2 regions of the Beijerinckia indica subsp. indica ATCC 9039 genome follow, and region 1 is predicted to be linked to the other one. Evidence: predicted binding sites of a transcription regulator. Region 1 holds the regulator's gene; the other holds the start of a gene.
What was found. Region 1 encodes HrcA, which represses chaperone genes, less so after heat shock. Its sites were predicted from a motif close to GTTAGCACTCNCNNNNNGNGAGTGCTAAC; they were not measured.

Region 1 (6,741 bases):
CGGTACGGCGACCTTCGACGGATTGGCGATCGCTGTCGCCGTTGTCGAACATTTGCACGAGGTCAATCGCGCGCGGACCCTCTTTGCAACGCATTTCGGCGAGGTGACCGCGCTCGCAAAGCGCCTGCCGCGCCTGCTCAACCTTACGGTGCGGGTCGTGGAGGGGAAAAGCGATCTCGTCTTCCTGCATGAAATCGTCGAGGGAACGGCGGACCATTCGCATGGCATCCAGGTCGCGAAACTTGCTGGCCTGCCGAAGCCGGTGATTGCCCGCGCGAAACATCTGCTGACCGAACTGGAAAAAGGCGAAAGACGCGCCCAGGCTGAGCGGCTGGTCGCCGATCTGCCGCTTTTCGCGGGGATTGATGCTCCCGATACAGCGAACGAAGAGCTGCCCCCGGCGCGCGCATTGATCGAGGCTCTCGACGCGCTGGACCCCGACCAGCTCAGCCCGCGTGAGGCGATGGAAGCACTTTATCGTCTGAAAACTCTGCGGGCGCAGGAGGCATGAGGCGTCCACGAACACTGATTAGTCAGGTCACGTTCAATCAACGGGACAAAGGCTCATGTTGGGCTCATGTTGCGTTGCAGCGGGAGGCAAGATATTCTGAAATCATTCGTTTTGGACCCGGTGTAATTCCGGGTGGCTCTTCCGGCCGCCAATCCGCCGGATAACGCACATAACACGACAACACTAGAGGCCTTCCATAGGCCTGTGTTTTGTATGTTTATTGCGGACCTTTAGCATGAATAAGAACTATCTCTCCCGCTATCGCTCCGAGTGGTTCAGCGGAATGACCGGCGTTCGTCGCGATGTGCTGGCTGGAATGGTCGGCACATTCGCGCTTATTCCGGAAGTTATCGCCTTTTCCTTTGTGGCCGGAGTGGCCCCGGAAGTCGGGCTTTTCGCCTCTTTCGTGATTGGTGTTGTGATCGCTTTCACCGGTGGTCGGCCAGCTATGATCTCGGGCGCTGCGGGGTCGGTCGCCCTTGTCGCGGCGGCGCTCGTCCATGACCATGGTCTGCAATATCTTCTCGCCGCTACGCTGCTTGTCGGTGTGTTCCAAATTGTCTTCGGGTTGTTGCGGCTGGACGTCTTGATGCGCTTTGTCTCACGTTCAGTCCGCACGGGTTTTGTTAACGCATTAGCAATTCTGATTTTTTCAGCTCAGGTTCCGCAGATGCTGGGTGTAACCTGGCATACCTATGCGATGATTGCCATTGGATTGGGCATTATCTACCTCGTACCACGACTGACCACGGTGATTCCGTCGCCGCTGATTTGCATTTTAGTGCTGACTGCCATCAGCATGATGGTGCCCATGCCCCTTCATACAGTCGCCGACCTTGGCCGACTGCCGGACTCGTTGCCGTCGCTTGTCATCCCGCATGTTCCCCTTAATCTTGGTACGCTCGCCATTGTGGCACCTTACGCGCTTGCCATGGCCATCGTTGGCTTGCTTGAATCCATGATGACGGCCAGCGTCGTGGACGACCTGACCGAGACAACAAGTTCGAAGGCGCAGGAATGCACTGGACTTGGCATTGCTAACGTGGCTGCGGGACTGTTTGGGGGGATCGCCGGTTGCGGCATGATCGGCCAGACAGTCGGGAATATTCGCTATGGCGGACGGGGCAGGCTTTCAACTCTGGTGGCCGGACTCTTCCTGCTTGTTCTCATGGTGCTGCTGCGCCCTTGGGTTGCGCGTGTGCCTGTGGCAGCGCTTGTTGCCATCATGATTATGGTTTCTATCAGCACCTTCTCGTGGTCATCGCTGCGTGATCTGTTGCACCATCCCAAGGTTTCCAGCTTTGTCATGTTAGCAACGGTTGTCGTCACCGTCGCGACGCGTGATCTTGCCGCCGGCGTCGCCGTGGGAGTGCTGTTAAGTGGTGTCTTCTTCGCTTTTAAAGTCATGCAGCTGATGGACGTACAATGCGATTACAACGCCGAGGCAGATACACGTGTCTATCGCGTTTCCGGTCAAATCTTTTTCGCCAGCGCGGATATGTTTGCTGATTGCTTTGACTTGCGTGACACAGCCCGCCGAGTCAGCATTGATCTCAGCGATGCTCATCTGTGGGATATAACAGCCGTGGGTGCCCTTGAGGGCGTGGTGACCAAGATGCGCCACCATGGCATCCACGTGGAATTGATTGGATTGAATGCCGCCAGCGCCAACTTGCTGGACCGCCATGCTTCGCTGATCCAGGACGAAACGTGAAACAATTTCTGATTAATCAAAAATCCTGATCGTTTGTCCGCTTGCAATGGATGAAGGAACAGGCTGAATGGGCCGGTATCAAAATTCCAAGGGAGGAGATGAATCGATGTATGACATGGCCAATCTGAAAAAGCTCGAATTGCTGGCCAAGGACGCGCCTGCCGCCATGGAGGCTTTCAAGGCTTTCGACAAGGCGGCGATGGCGGACGGCGCTATACCTGTCAAATATAAGGAATTGATCGCATTGGCCGTCGCGCTGACGACGCAATGCCCTTATTGCCTGGAAGTGCATAAGAGGGGAGCTGAAAGAGCCGGTGCCACGCAGCAAGAAATCGCGGAGACGGTGTTTGTCGCCATGGCCCTGCGGGCGGGTGGGGCGCTGACCCATGGCACTCATATCGTGCACGAATAGATTATCGCGCCTGAAGCAGCCTGACGAGTAGCTTGGACGTATAGTCCACCATGGGCACGATGCGGGCGTAATTCAACCGTGTCGGCCCAATGACGCCGATAACGCCGACGATGCGTTGCTGCCCATCATGAAAGGGGGCGGCGATGGTCGAGGAGCCAGAGAGCGAAAATAATTTGTTCTCGGAGCCGATGAAGATCCGCACACCTTCTCCGCCCTCGGCGCGGCTCAAGAGATCGATGACATCTTTTTTCGTTTCAAGATCGGCAAAGAGGAGGCGGATGCGTTCGAGATCTTCAAGCGCCGTCAAATCCTCCAAAAGATTGGCATGGCCGCGCACGATCAACTGCGGTTCGTGTCCCGAACATTCGGCCCAGCTCGCAAGGCCGGCATCGACGAGTTTTGTTGTCAACTCGCCGAGCTCTGTTTCGGCCGCGCGTCGCGAGGCTTCGATCTCGACACCGACTTCATGCAACGTCCGGCCGCGAATCCTCTCGTTGAGATAATTGCTTGCCTCGATCAGTGCGGAGGGTGGCAGATTGGCCGGAATCTGAACAATGCGATTTTCGACCGAGCCTTCCTCCGCGACGAGGACGGCAAGGGCGCGCTCAGGCTCTAGGCGCACGAATTCGATATGTTTCAGCCGGGCATTTTCCTTACTCGTCACCACGAGCCCGGCGCCCCGTGTCAGGCCCGACAGCATCATCATGGCATCGCCAAGTAGGTCTTCGAGCGTCCGTTCGGGAGAAGTGATCCTGACTTGTGATTCGATATGGGCGCGCTCAGCCTCGCCGATATCGCCAATTTCGAGCAGTGCATCGACAAAGAAGCGCAGGCCTAGCTCCGTCGGCAGGCGGCCGGCGCTGGTATGGGGCGCATAGATCAGGCCCAGCATTTCCAGATCCTGCATCACATTGCGCACGGAAGCTGGCGAGAGCGGAACAGGAAGCAATTTGGAAAGATGGCGCGACCCGACCGGCTCGCCCGTGGTGAGATAGGATTCGACGATATGACGAAAAATCTCTCGCGACCGCTCGTTCAGCATGCCGAGGGCGGTGGTGTTTGAAGCGAGAGGAAAGCGAGGTGGATCGAAGGAAATGGCCATCGCCTTCAAAATGGCAATAGATGGCGGGTGACGCAAGCCGATAAGAAAAACTCGCGGAAAAGCCTTAAACGGCCATGAGCGCCTCGCCTACGGCTTTTTCGATTTCGCCCGGTTGAAAGGGTTTTTGCAGAGTCTTGCAACGGGAATAAGGGCCGGTAAGTCCCTGCGCGCCATAGCCTGACAAGAAAATGAAAGGAATTGCCTTGGTCTGCAATTGCTCGGCGACGGGAAAACTCAACCGTCCGTTGAGGTTGATGTCGAGCAAGGCAAAATCTACTTTCTGATCTTCGAGATAGGTCAGGGCCGCCTCGACGGAACTCATCACATCCACTGTCTTGCAGCCGATATCGATGAGTACATCTTCAAGCAACATGCCAATTATAGCTTCATCCTCGACAACGAGAACATGGAGATCTTGCAAATTTTTCACGGCTACCAGCCATCGTGGAGCAACAAAGGTTGCTGGCAAAACGCTCGATGCGCCGCCTAGTTCCGTTTGCGTTGAAATGGATGAAACCCGAGAACAATAAATTTAGGAAAGCACGCGTAGAGAGTATATGCTTATTTCTACAACCAGATAGGGCTGAGAGCGAAATCAAGCGAATAAGGAACGGTGTGTTCAGCTTGCGCTGGACGCATGACGGGTTTCGGCCAAGCGATCACATTATCGAGAGCGGCATGGCCGACGTTGACCCAATGACTGAAACGGACATGATCATGGCTGTCATCGGTGTTTTGGGACGATTGACCTCGCCTTTCATAGCGAGGTCAAAAACCCAAGATGATATCGCCACCGAACATGAATGCGTCCTGCGAAGTTCCCGTGTTGAAAGCCGCGGTTCCGTTCAGAGAGCGATCATAGCGAATCTCTGGCCGGAATTGGAGGGTTTTGACGGGCAGGTTGTAATGCGCCCAGTCGATCTTCGGTTTGTAGGCGACGTTGAGCGAAATCTCGCCGTAGGTTGTCGGCGCGGGTGCTCCGACGAAAGTATAGGGAAGTCCACGAATACTGTTTGTGTAGTCGAACACATTCATGAAATTGCCGACGAGGACACCAGTGTTGTCGCGCATGACTTCGGCGCGTGCATTGAGGCTGAGTTCGTCGGTAAAGGTATATGTCAAATAGCCGGCCAAGCCATAGGCCGTATTGTAAGGGAGAGCACCATCATAAAAGACGTTCGCCTCCGCGGCTAAGGTCAGTTTGTCATCATATTTATAGGTTGCGACCACATCGTTCCAGGATCGCATCAGAGAATTGGCATTGGGAAAAACAAGCAGCGATTGTTCAGGGCCGAGACGGCTCAACGCAACGAGTGTGAGTTTGCCGTCCAGAAGCTTGTTGAGGCCGAATCCAAAATAGCCCGCCGGCAAACTATTATTATCATTCCTGCCGAAGGAGGTTTGCGCTCCTGTGTCAATTCCCGCGTAAAGATCCAGAGTGTCATTGACGTGCCAAGTGGCAAGGCCGCCAATATGTTGGAAGGGGACAAGAAAGTCCGAAATATAGCTAAAGGTGTAAAATGGTCTGACGGCTGGGTCGAAGACCTCATAGCCCATCGCGCCGGGAGTCAGGCCCATCTTGACATCGATGCCGCCATCCGTGAGCCAGGGCAGATGCATCAGCACGGTCAGATTGATTGGCACCAACTGGTTGCGATTATTGATCATATCATCGTTGAGACCGAGAATATGATTATAGCGGGCGTCCGTGCCATAGATCGCTTGCAGCACGAAGCCGAAATCATATCCTTTGGCATTCGGATCGAGCGGTCGCTGAATGCCGAACATGATCTGGCTGAGCATGGGGGCATTGGCATAATCGGTATAGAGCATCCCGAAATTCCGGCCGTTGCTCGGATTGCCCGGGTTGGCGGCAATGCCTGCTTCAATCTGAAACCCGGCGGTGATCGTATCGCTCCAAGCCGCCGGCAGTGCCGGTGCGACCACGGCGGCGTTTTCCCGACTTTCCCTTTCGAGGTCGGCGGCTGACGCGAAGCCCGCGGCGACTAATGCCGCCGCGACGATCCCGCTTTTCATGATTGTATGATGGCTTTTATCAGAGATTTTTCCCGCGCGTTCAGCGCGGCCGGTCGCCATGAAACAGAATAGGCGGCTGAGGGAATAACAACCGGAAGACATATCTACGACGTTCATCGCTACCTCCTGTCAGCATATCCGTCTGAATCGGGAGTGAAGGAATCGGATCGGAAATTTCCCCTTTGAGAAAAATCCGAAGCGAACGAAAGGTCTATGTCGGGAGTCTGGTGTTCTTGCCGCGCCAATAGGGCGAAGGCTTATTGGCTTATAATTAGCCAATTATCACGTAAAAATGAAACCCGTTATCGTAATCAATTGCCGAAAATATGTGTCACGGCGCCAGTGACGGCATTCTATTTGAAATTTAGGGGAAGAAATCAGGAATAAAGAGGCCATTTCACCGCTCTATCGGTGAAATGGCCTCGGAAAGTGCTTTGATGCTGTAAAGGGGTGTTCAGGCAGGCTTAGAAAGCCAAGGCCTTGACTTTTTTGACGCCGGGCAGAGCCTTGACCTCATTCTGGACCGATTCGGGCACCGCGCCGTCGACTTCGACCAGGGCAATGGCCGAGCCACCTTCACGGTCACGACCGAGCGCGAATGTCGCGATATTGACGCTGGCATTGCCAAGCAGGCTGGCGAAACGGCCGATGAAGCCGGGCTTGTCTTCATTCGACACATAGATCATGACCGGCGCGACGGCGGCGTCGATCTTGATATCGTTGATGGCAATGATGCGAGGCTTGCCATCGTGGAAGACAGTGCCGGCGATGGAATGCGAGCTTTTGTCGGTCTCGACTGTGAGCGTGATCAGGGATTCGTAATCCGCGTCGGCGGCGGCACGACTCACTTCGTCGATGACGATACCGCGTTCCTTGGCGACGGCCGGGGCCGAGACGACGTTTACATCGGCGAGCAGCGGCCGCAGAATGCCGGCAATGGCAGAGGCTGTTAGGGCCTTGATCTT
Region 2 (6,741 bases), 490 kb from region 1:
GGGTCCATTTATAAAAAGAACTATAGAACATGGAGTTGCGTGAGAAGCTGTGAGACCTTCAAAAAGGTTTTAGGATTTGACCGAAAAACTGGAGCGGAGACAGGAGAACAGACAAAAAAAGACCCCGGCCGAAGCCGAGGTCCTGAAAAATCGAGGGCTATGACTGGGCTTAGAAATCCATACCGCCCATGCCGCCCATGCCGCCACCGCCCATCGGAGGAAGCGGAGCTTCCTTCTTCGGCGCTTCGGTGATCGTCGCCTCGGTGGTGATCAGGAGGCCGGCAATGGAAGCCGCATCTTGGAGCGCCGTGCGGACAACCTTGGTCGGGTCGATAATGCCGAGCTTGACCATGTCGCCATATTCGCCGGTCTGGGCATTGTAGCCGAAAGCATATTCGTTCGACTCGAGCAGCTTGCCAACCACGACCGCGCCGTCGCCGCCGGAATTGTCGACGATCTGCTTAGCCGGGGTCTGGATCGCCTTGCGGACGATTTCGATACCAGCCTTCTGGTCGGAATTATCCGTAGGCAGGTTTTCGAGCGCCTTGATCGCGCGGAGAAGAGCGACACCACCACCGGGGGAAACGCCTTCTTCGACCGCAGCGCGGGTCGCGTTGAGCGCGTCGTCGACGCGGTCCTTCTTTTCCTTCACTTCGACTTCGGTCGAGCCGCCGACACGCAGCACGGCGACGCCGCCAGCGAGCTTGGCGAGACGCTCCTGCATCTTTTCACGATCGTAATCGGAAGTGGTCTCGGCGATCTGAGCCTTGATCTGGGAGATACGGCCCTCGATGTCGTCCTTGTTGCCGGCGCCATCGATGATCGTCGTGGCTTCCTTGTCGATGCGGATGCGCTTGGCGCGGCCGAGCATGGCAAGCGTGACGTTCTCGAGCTTGATGCCGAGCTCTTCGGAGATCAGGGTGCCGCCGGTCAGGATGGCGATGTCTTCGAGCATGGCCTTGCGGCGATCACCGAAGCCCGGAGCCTTGACGGCCGCGACCTTGAGGCCACCGCGCAGCTTGTTGACGACGAGCGTGGCAAGAGCCTCACCTTCGACGTCCTCAGCGATGATGACGAGCGGCTTGCCGGTCTGCACGACGGCTTCGAGCACCGGCAGCATGGCTTGCAGCGAGGAGAGCTTTTTCTCGTGGACGAGGATATAGGGATCCTCGAGCTCGGCGATCATCTTCTCGGCATTGGTGATGAAGTAGGGGGAGAGATAGCCGCGATCGAACTGCATGCCTTCGACGACATCGAGCTCGGTCTCGAGGCTCTTGGCTTCCTCGACGGTGATGACACCCTCGTTGCCGACCTTCTGCATGGCGGTCGAGATCATGTCGCCGACGGACTTGTCGCCATTGGCCGAAATCGTGCCGACCTGGGCGATTTCGTCGTTCGAGGTGACCTTCTTGGAATTAGCCTTGAGGTCGGCGACGATCGCTTCGACGGCGTGGTCGATGCCGCGCTTCAGATCCATCGGGTTGAGGCCGGCGGCGACCGCCTTGGTGCCTTCCTTGACGATGGAAGCGGCGAGAATGGTGGCGGTGGTGGTGCCGTCGCCAGCCGCATCGTTCTGCTTGGAAGCGACTTCGCGCACGAGCTGCGCACCGAGATTTTCGAACTTGTCGGCGAGTTCGATCTCCTTGGCGACGCTCACGCCGTCCTTGGTGATGCGCGGCGCACCGAAGGATTTTTCGATGACGACGTTACGGCCTTTGGGGCCGAGGGTGACCTTGACCGCATTGGCCAGGATCTCGACGCCGCGCAGCATACGATCGCGGGCATCAGACGAGAAACGGACGTCTTTGGCTGCCATGTTGAAACTCCTGAATCGCTTTCGCGGAATTTATTGAGAAAAGATGAGGCTCTTGGGAGGACTCAGCCAACGACACCGAGAATGTCGCTCTCCTTCATGATGAGGAGATCCTGGCCATCAATCTTGACTTCGGTGCCCGACCATTTGCCGAACAAAATCTTGTCACCCGCCTTGACGTCGAGGGGGATCAGCTTGCCGCTCTCGTCGCGTCCGCCCGGTCCGACGGCGATGATCTCACCCTCTTGCGGCTTCTCCTTGGCGCTGTCGGGAATGATGATGCCACCCTTGGTCTTTTCCTCGCTCTCGAGGCGCTTGACCACGACACGGTCGTGCAAAGGACGAAAAGTCATTGTTTAATGCTTCCTTAAAAATTCGCGACGCACCGAATGCGAAAGGCGCCACCGCGAAGCTTGGCCGACTGAAGCTGTCTCTTGTTAGCACTCATGAATGGTGAGTGCTAAAGACTGCGTTTAATTAGGCAGAATGATTATTGCTGTCAAGCAAATCATCAGAATTGTTTCATTCTGAGCAAATTTTAATCAGACAGGATAAAGGCTTATGCCTGTGGGCTTTCCCTGGCGGGCTTGATGAGGCTGAAGAATGGAGAGGGGGAAGTATCGGTATCTTGGGAATCTGGGCGATGGGCGGGGACGCATCCATAAGCACCGGTTCGAGGACATCATCCCGATCCATGGGCGTGGGGCAGGGACCCTTTGGAAAATCATCCAACTGTCGGCTGGTTCAGCTTTAGTGAAAAGCCCTTTAGGCGACGCTTGGTTCCTTTAAACTAAAAATTCTTAATCGATTGATGACAGCTGTGTCTTGGTCGCGCTTTTAACTGGTCTTCTTCACTTTGCGTGCACCGACCAGAGCAATGGAGCGTGCCACCAATTGGAAAACTGAGTCTCATGGGAGCCTGAACCTGCAACCGCATAAACGTGCGGCGGATTACGCCTTGAATTGGCGCGGTTGACGACGCGGGAGGCACTGATGGTTCGACGGCTGCGCTTGATCACCGGTGTCATCCTCTTCACCTATGTCCTGACGCATTTTGTCAACCACAGCCTCGGGATTATTTCGATAGCGGCGATGGACACGATGTTGTCGGTGGTGTACCCGATTTGGTCATATCCGCCGGTCACGTTCGTTCTCTATGGCGCACTTATAATTCATGTGACGCTTGCGCTCTACGCGGTTTGGCAACGTCATTTGCTCAAGCTCCTGCCCGTCGAGGCCGCGCAATACATTCTCGGATTCACTGTGCCCTTGCTCCTTGCGGAGCATGTGACCAACACGCGCATTGCTGCTGCGTTCTATGGCGGGGATTTCGGTCATTACAAGAACCTGCTGACCTTCCTCTGGTACGGTCATCGCCTCAACGGTTTCTTGCAGATAGCCTTACTGTTCGCTGCCTGGACGCATGCCTGCATCGGGTTACGATTCTCGCTGCGCTTGCGGCCATGGTATGACACCGCCCAGCCATTTCTATATGCCGCGGCTCTCCTTGTGCCTGTCCTTGCGCTTTTCGGATATATCGCTGGCGGGCGAGAGATCGGCGTGGTGATTGCGCGGGACCCTGCTTACCTGGCCCGCACGCTTGCCAGCCAGCCGCCGCCGGAAGCGCGTCCTGCACTCTTCACCATCACTTGGAGCATTCGTTTCGTATTCCTCGGCGCCATTGCACTTGTGCTGATCGCTCGAATGGTGCGGCATGAATGGTGGCGCCGAAAAGGTGTCGCGCGTATCTCCTATCCGGGCGGGCGTTCTATTGAGGTTGTCCGTGGCTTTACGGTGCTCGAGGCAAGCCGCCTCCTTGGTGTACCGCACGCCTCGATCTGTGGCGGCAAAGGACGCTGCTCGACCTGCCGCGTGCGTGTGCGCGCCGCGCTCGGTGCGCTACCGGACCCATCTTCGGAGGAGCTCGACATCCTACATCGCATCGGCGACCCGCCAAACGTCCGTTTAGCCTGTCAGTTGCAGCCGCTCGGACCCATCGAGGTAACGCCGCTGCTGCCGGCGTTCGAACCTGCCCGCAAGGCTCTTCGGCATTCGATCTATGCACATGGTGGCGAACGGAGGATCGCGATCCTCTTTGCTGACCTCCGCGATTTTACGCATATCACCGAGACTAAACTTCCTTACGACGTCGTTTTCCTGCTGAACCGTTATTGCCAGGCCATGGGCGACAGCGTCGAAATGGCGGGTGGGCGCGTCGACAAGTTTATTGGAGATGGCGTTATGGCACTCTTCGGGTTGGAGACCGACGCTCCGGACGCGTGCCGACAAGCCCTGATTGCGGCGCGCCTCATGTCTATCCAGCTGGTGGAGTTGAACCGGGTTCTCGCCCCCGATCTTGATGCTCCACTCAGATTGGGGCTTGGCATCCATTTCGGTCCGGCGATCGTCGGCGAGATAGGTAACGGAGGAATGAAGGCGCTTACCGCGGTGGGCGATACGGTTAATACCGCAAGCCGTCTCGAGTCACTCTGCAAGCACTACGATTGCGAACTCGTCGTCTCGGAAGATCTCATCGCATGTTCTGGTGTGGACTTACAGGGCGCACGTCGGCAGGAGGTCGAGATCCGTGGTCATGCCAAGCTGCTCATGATCCACACCCTGAAAAGCGCCAATCAACTGCCCTGCGAACTTGCAAGTTGCTTGGTCAGCGAGCCAGCCCAGGAATAAATTCACGCGCCCTTCGGTCTAGACATTGGTCGGGAATGAAAGGGGAGGCTGCATGGATACCGGCATCGAAACCCACCCTCTGGACTTCGGGGTCACCAATTCACCTCATCTGAAGCGGATCAATTTAGCGCTCCAGGGTGGCGGCTCGCATGGAGCTTTTGCCTGGGGCGTGCTCGATCGGCTCCTTGAAGATGAACGTATCGACTTCGACGGTATCAGCGCCACGAGTGTTGGCGCGGTGAACGCAACGGTACTGGCTTATGGGCTGGCCGTCGGTGGGCGCACAGGCGCACGACAGGCGCTGACGAACTTTTGGCACCACCTTGCCTATCTAGCGTCGCTCAGCCCTCTACAGCCAACTCTGTTTGACCGGTTGATGGGCAACCACTCCCTCGACAAATCGCCGGTTTTCGTCCAATTCGACCTCTTGACCCGGTTGTTTTCACCCTACCAGTTCAACCCGTTCAACATCAATCCTCTGCGTTCCATCCTTTGCGATACGGTCGACTTTGACGCGATACGCAAGCCGCATTGTCCGATCAAGCTTTTTCTCTCGGCAACGAACGTAAGAACGGGAAAGATACGTGTGTTTGACAACGAAGAGATCGGACCCGACGCTGTTCTGGCTTCGGCTTGTCTTCCGTTTCTGTTCCAGGCGATCGAAATCGACGGTGAGTACTTTTGGGATGGTGGGTATATGGGCAATCCGGCAATCTTCCCACTCATCTATAATTGCGAAAGCCGAGACGTGGTGATTGTCCATATCAATCCCATCGAGCGCCCCGATGTGCCAAAAACAGCAGGCGAGATCCTGAATCGCATCAACGAAATCAGCTTCAACTCCTCGCTCATGCGTGAGATGCGCTCAGTCTGTTTCGTGACCAAGCTGATCGAGGAGCAGAAGATCCTGGACAACACCATGAAGCGCATGCTGATTCACAGTATCGAGGCAGACGATGTGATGCGAACGATGAGCGCGGGGAGTAAATTGAACGCTGACTGGGACCAGGTCAACAAGCTTATGAATGTCGGCCGCGAGCGGGCAGATGCTTGGCTTGCCGCCCACTTCGGCCAGCTAGGCAGGGAGTCGACGATCGACATCAGTGAGAAGTATCTCTGAACGACTTTATGCCAAGTCTCGCGATAGGGATGCTTGGTTCCTTGTCCCGAATTTTCGCCTTTTCAAAGGCATATCGAAAATTTCAGGTGTCTCCGTGAGTCACTCTTTATGACTTTTGGTATTATTGAATGAATATAAGACGCGGGCTGTCGGACCATAAAATTGAGCCGAGGCGGATGATCCACCTCGGCTCCAAGGAAATACGGAAAAGTCAAATCGCTTCCGGTGCCGGTTACGGAATGACGTTTCAAGGAATGGCAAGAGCGACGAAACGCACTTCACCCTGTCCGTTGGAGACGAGCAGCAAAGCTGATTTCTTGCCTTGCTCCTTCAGGCTCTGCAATTTCTTGTTGATCTCGGCCGGTGTCTTCACCGCGTCCTGATTGATTTCGACGACCAGTTCACCCGGCTGAATATGTTTTTCCGCCGCCGCCGATTCAGGATCGACATCGGTGATGACGACGCCCGATGCGACAGTGTCGCGGATCGCGAATTTCTGCCGAGCTTCGTCGGTCAGCGCAGACAGGCTCATCCCCAGGACACGCTGGCTCGCTGAGCCGAGCGCGCTTTCGTCGCGATCGGGCGTATTGAGCGAGGCCTGTTTCTCATTGTCCTCGAGACGGCCGAGCTTCACGTTTTTGGTGATCTCCTTGCCCTGACGGATCAGGACGACCGGCACGTCCTTGCCGACGGCGGCCATGGCGACGAGCTTGGGCAGATCACGCGATTCCTTGATTGCAGTGCCATCGAATTTGACGATGACGTCGCCAGCGGAGAGGCCAGCCGACTTGGCCGGTCCCTTGTCGTCCACGCCGGCGATCAACGCGCCGCGCGCCGTGCCGAGATTGAGGCTTTCGGCGATGGTGTCATCGACATTCTGGATGCGCACGCCAAGCCAGCCCCGGCGTGTTTCGCCAAATTTCTGCAATTGCTCCACAATCGGAACGACCATGGACGCAGGCGTCGCGAAACCGATGCCGATCGAGCCGCCGGAGGGCGACAGGATCGCTGTATTAATACCGATCACCTCACCGGCCATATTGAACAAGGGGCCACCGGAATTCCCCTTGTTGATGGCTGCATCGGTCTGGATATAATTGTCGTAAGGGCCGGAATCGAT

Region 2: the regulator HrcA is predicted to act here: its motif matches at 2,250-2,278, upstream of groES (co-chaperone GroES).

What each region holds. Positions count from the first base shown of each region.
Region 1 covers NC_010581.1:1,469,151-1,475,891, forward strand. Annotated here, with positions in the region: gene mutS (DNA mismatch repair protein MutS) at 1-511, shown strand, start outside; sul1 at 622-677, shown strand; gene BIND_RS06410 (SulP family inorganic anion transporter) at 747-2,225, shown strand; gene BIND_RS06415 (carboxymuconolactone decarboxylase family protein) at 2,332-2,637, shown strand; gene hrcA (heat-inducible transcriptional repressor HrcA) at 2,639-3,739, opposite strand; gene BIND_RS06425 (response regulator) at 3,804-4,169, opposite strand; gene BIND_RS06430 (outer membrane beta-barrel protein) at 4,508-5,893, opposite strand; gene serA (phosphoglycerate dehydrogenase) at 6,241-6,741, opposite strand, start outside.
Region 2 covers NC_010581.1:1,960,805-1,967,545, reverse strand. Annotated here, with positions in the region: gene groL (chaperonin GroEL) at 170-1,816, opposite strand; gene groES (co-chaperone GroES) at 1,879-2,166, opposite strand; gene BIND_RS08805 (adenylate/guanylate cyclase domain-containing protein) at 2,807-4,501, shown strand; gene BIND_RS08800 (patatin-like phospholipase family protein) at 4,554-5,621, shown strand; gene BIND_RS08795 (Do family serine endopeptidase) at 5,869-6,741, opposite strand, start outside.